Regions from separate parts of the Bradyrhizobium sp. HKCCYLS2038 genome, predicted to be linked through region 1. Evidence: predicted binding sites of a transcription regulator. Region 1 holds the regulator's gene; the other holds the start of a gene.
The links. The regulator LexA, encoded in region 1, represses DNA repair genes until DNA is damaged. The targets are predictions, from matches to a motif close to TGTTCNNNNTGTGTTCNG.

Region 1 (2,198 bases):
GACGGGCAGCTGCAGCACCGTGACGCGCTGGCCTTCGCAGAGCTGCGTCACGAGCACGTGGCGGCCATCGGCGAACTCGACGGCGTCGTGGTGGCGATCGGGAATGTGCTTTTCGATGCTGTTGAACTTGGCGACGCGCTCGCGGATTGTCCGGGTCCAGAGCCAGCGGCTGTCGTAGCGGACGTCCTCGGCGAAGGCGAGCTCGGTGCCGGGCAGCATGCAGACCGCGACGGTCGGCTCGCTTTCGCTGGCGAAGCCGCGGGTCGCGGTGCCGCGGAACGTCGTCGAGATCAGCGTCTCGCCGACCTTGGCGGGACGGGACGCAACGGCATGGAGGCTGTAGTCACACATCGGATCGCTCCTCGCTGAGAGATAGCCGACCCACGCTTCCCCCCGGACAGGCGCAGGCCTCTATCAGAGTGGACATCGAGGAGATGTTAGCGCGCGCTTCGCGGCAATTCTGCGCTGATCTGCACGGCATGCGGGTGGCCGCGATCACAAGCGTTTGAGGATACCGCGCTGCACATCATGACATGCATTCGCGCGCGACTCGATTTCGCGTCTTGCTTCTTTTCTTTGCGTCTCACGTCGTTCGGTGGCGAAGATCACAGCACCCCGCCACCGATCGATCGTGCATATCCAGCAAGCGACGTCGCGTGCTCAGTACTTGCGATACAGGCCGACCAGCTTGCCCTGGATCTTGACGCGGTTCGGCGGCAGGATGCGGACCTCGTAGGCGGTGTTGGCCGGCTCCAGCGCGATCGATGCGCCGCGGCGGCGGAAGCGCTTCAACGTCGCTTCCTCGTCGTCGATCAGCGCCACCACGATGTCGCCGGTGTCGGCGGTCTCGTTGCGCTGGATCAGCGCCATGTCCCCGTCGAGGATGCCGGCATCGACCATCGAGTCGCCGCGCACCTCCAGCGCATAATGGTCGCCATTGCCGAGCATGTCGGCGGGCACGCTGATGGTATGGCTGCGGGTCTGCAGCGCCTCGATCGGCGTACCGGCGGCGATGCGGCCCATCACCGGCACGGCGACCGGGCGCTCGCCGTCATCGAGCGCCGGCGTCGAGGTGCGAACCTTGCCGAGATTGCCCTCGATGACCGAGGGCGTGAAGCCACGGCGGTTGCTGGCCGCCTGCGACAGCTCGGGCAGCTTGATCACCTCGATGGCGCGGGCACGGTTGGGCAGCCGGCGGATGAAGCCGCGCTCCTCCAGCGCCGTGATCAGGCGGTGAATGCCCGACTTCGAGCGCAGATCGAGCGCGTCCTTCATCTCGTCGAACGAGGGCGGCACGCCCGCTTCCTTGAGCCGTTCGTTGATGAACCGCAGGAGTTCGTACTGTTTGCGCGTCAGCATCTCGGCCTGGTCCCCAGTTTGTTGTCGTCCAAGTCCCGTGCCCTGCGTCCCTGAGCCGGAAGTGAACGTTCGTATTCGCGTCGCCCGCAACATACTAAAAACAAATCATGAACGGACACTATATGTTCGATGTGTGTTCCGCAATCCTAAAAATATGATGAACGGCGCGGGCTTGCCGGTGAGAAAAGCTCAATTCGGCAGGCGCAGGATCTCGCAGGGGCTGCCGGCAGGCGCCTTCTGCGCGAAGGCCGGGCGGATCACCAGCGCCTGCGACAGCGCGAGATTCCCGAGCAGCGACGAATCCTGCTGCGTCACCGGGGTCGCCACCAGCGTGCCGTCGGCACGCTCGTCCAGCCGGGCCCGCAGATAGTCCTCGCGCGAATCATTGGCGCCGAGCTCGCGGCCGAGCAGGGCGGTCTCGCGCGGCAGCTGCGCCTCGTCGCGGCCGAGCAGGCGCCGAATCAGCGGCACCAGGAACAGGATGGCGCAGACATAGGACGACACCGGATTGCCGGGCAGGCCGATCACCCTGACGCCGCCGAGCCGGCCATGCATCATCGGCTTGCCCGGCCGCATCGCGATCTTCCAGAACGCCATCTCGACGCCCTCGGCCTCCAGCGCCTGCTTGACCAGGTCGTGATCACCTACCGAGGCGCCACCTGTCGTGATCAGGATGTCCGCGCCCGATTCGCGCGCCCGGCGAATGCCGGCCACGGTGGCTTCGAGCGTATCCGCCGCGATGCCGAGATCGACCGCTGCAGCGCCTTCGGCGCGCACCATCGCGCGCAGCGCGTAGCCGTTGGAGTAGACGATCTGGCCCGGGCCGGGCTCGGAGCCCG
Region 2 (2,198 bases), on a different contig from region 1:
CACTCGGCACCGGCGTTGGCGACATCCGTCTTGATCGATTTATACGACGTCATCTTGCGCCCCTTCGCGATGCCGGTCTCGATCAGGAGCCAGGGCGCGTGGCACACGGCCGCGACGATCTTCTTGGCGTCGAAAATATCCTTGATGAACTTCAGAGCCTTCGGCTCCAGGCGAAGCAGGTCCGGGTTGATCTGTCCGCCAGGGAGCACGATCGCGTCGTAGTCGGATGCGGACGCCTGATCGAGCGTCTTGTCCACCTTCACGGGCCGTCCCCAATCCTTCTGATCCCAGCCCTTGATTTCGCCCGCGGCGAGCGACACGATCTCAACGGTTGCGCCAGCTTGCTTCAGGCGATCGCGCGGCACTTCGAGCTCGGATTGCTCGAACCCGTTGGTGGCGAGGATCGCGATCCTCTTTCCTTCGATGTCCATTGTCTTCTCCTGTCTGAATCGACACCGCGAGCAACCTTGCGCGCGCGGCCATCGTTCCCGCGACCAACCAAGACCGATCGTCACAACTGATCGACTGGCGGCTTCATCTCGCCATGGAACAGCAAACCGCGACTGCTGTTTGTATGGAGCGCGCAGCACTGCCCTCACGTCCATGACGCGAGCGAGGCCGGTGCTCCGTCGCGCGATGCGATCTGGAGCCCCACGTGCCTTACGCATTATTTGAGAATGACGAACAAATGACGCGGCCGTTTCGAACCGAGCGCGAGGTCTGGGAGGCGGCCGAGCAGGCCGACCTCGTCACGCTGGATGCGCATGGTGAGAAAGTTCTCGACAACAGTCTCGAGATCAAGCCGTGCGAAGCCACCCCGGACGAGCTCGCTGGCTCCGGACAAGACATCGTGATCCCGGAGGCACGCGATGCCGACGCGCTGCGCAGTTCGCAGCAAAACTCGCCGTCACGCGAGAAGAAGACGACGCTGACATCCTGATCAGCAGGGATTAACGGAGAGGCTCCCGCGCCGCTGACACCTCCCGCGACGCACTTCAGCCAGCGTCGAACACATCTCAGCCGTGTCTGGCAGACCTCCGACGCGTCATTCCCTCGGCACTTTCCAGCTTGAGCTGCTCACGTTGCTCTCGCAGGCCATCGAGCCTCGTCAGCATACGCTGCAGCAACGCCTGCGCCGCTTCCGTGGCAATCCCGGCGCGCTGCAATTGCACGATCTCACGCCGCTGCCGACCCACCTGGATACGCAACCGGTCGATTTCCGATCGAACGAAACTGAGGTCGTGCATGAAGCCCTCGCTGAGACCACGAAAACACCTTAGAACAAAATAGGAACATTTGGCAAGTCAGAAGTGTTCAAGGACAGCGAAATCGGCAGCCGCAGAGGTGGATCATGACAGAGAAGCTCGAAAAGGACCCCAGTGACTGGGTCTCGGGAGACGATCCGATGACGGACGCTCAAGCGTCTTACTTGAAGACCCTCAGTGAGCAGGCCGGCCGGCCCGATCCGACCGAGCGTGTGCGAAGCAAAGCGGAGGCATCCGAACTGATCGATGAGATGAGACGCGCCGCAGGATTGGACTGAGTTCCCCCACCTGATCGGTATTGCGATGCGCCGGCACTGACGCGCCTCGCTGTCGCGAATCACGACTCTGTCGTCTACTCTCTGCGGCCTTTCCCGGGGGTGCACCATGGTTGCGGACAGTGATAGCAAGGTTGCGTGGCACCGCGCTCAGCTCAAGAAGAACCGCGCGGCGCTGAAGCAGATCGAGACCACCCGTTTCACGGTCGGCGAGAGCGCGGACGCGAAGGCGATCGAGCGGACCAAGCGGCAGGTTGCCGAGCTTCAGCTCAAGATCCGGGAGTCGGAACAGGTCATCGGTGCGCACGACAAGCAGACACGGCGCCCACTGGCGACGGACCTTCGCAGTCTGTCCAACGTGGCCTGGCGCAACTGGACCGGCAACGGCCCACGCTGACATCAGAGGCGCTCCCTGCTCAATCGATCTTTCGACCTCCGGTCGGCGATTGCGCCGGCGTCACCGAGGCATTCGCCGCGAGCGGTCCATTGTCGCCAGCCATCCAGCGCGTGAGCCGGTCGTCGCTCCTGCGCAACGCGTCGAGGTCGATGCGCCCTTGCGCGAACGCCTGCTTGGCGCAGGCAAACGCGCGATGGAACTGCGTGCCGTCATACGCGACGAGCAACAGATCGGCGCCGCCGTTGAGCGCCTCGACGACCG

Region 2: the regulator LexA is predicted to act here: its motif matches at 1,278-1,295, upstream of ACQR1I_RS15055 (DUF3072 domain-containing protein).

The regions. Positions count from the first base shown of each region.
Region 1 covers NZ_JBNPTM010000009.1:27,935-30,132, reverse strand. The annotation lists gene ACQR1I_RS30555 (hypothetical protein) at 1-351, opposite strand, end outside; gene lexA (transcriptional repressor LexA) at 661-1,359, opposite strand; gene ACQR1I_RS30545 (molybdopterin molybdotransferase MoeA) at 1,549-2,198, opposite strand, start outside.
Region 2 covers NZ_JBNPTM010000003.1:289,917-292,114, forward strand. The annotation lists gene ACQR1I_RS15040 (type 1 glutamine amidotransferase domain-containing protein) at 1-431, opposite strand, end outside; gene ACQR1I_RS15045 (hypothetical protein) at 689-940, shown strand; gene ACQR1I_RS15050 (hypothetical protein) at 1,017-1,247, opposite strand; gene ACQR1I_RS15055 (DUF3072 domain-containing protein) at 1,352-1,543, shown strand; gene ACQR1I_RS15060 (hypothetical protein) at 1,650-1,937, shown strand; gene ACQR1I_RS15065 (glycoside hydrolase family 3 N-terminal domain-containing protein) at 1,957-2,198, opposite strand, start outside.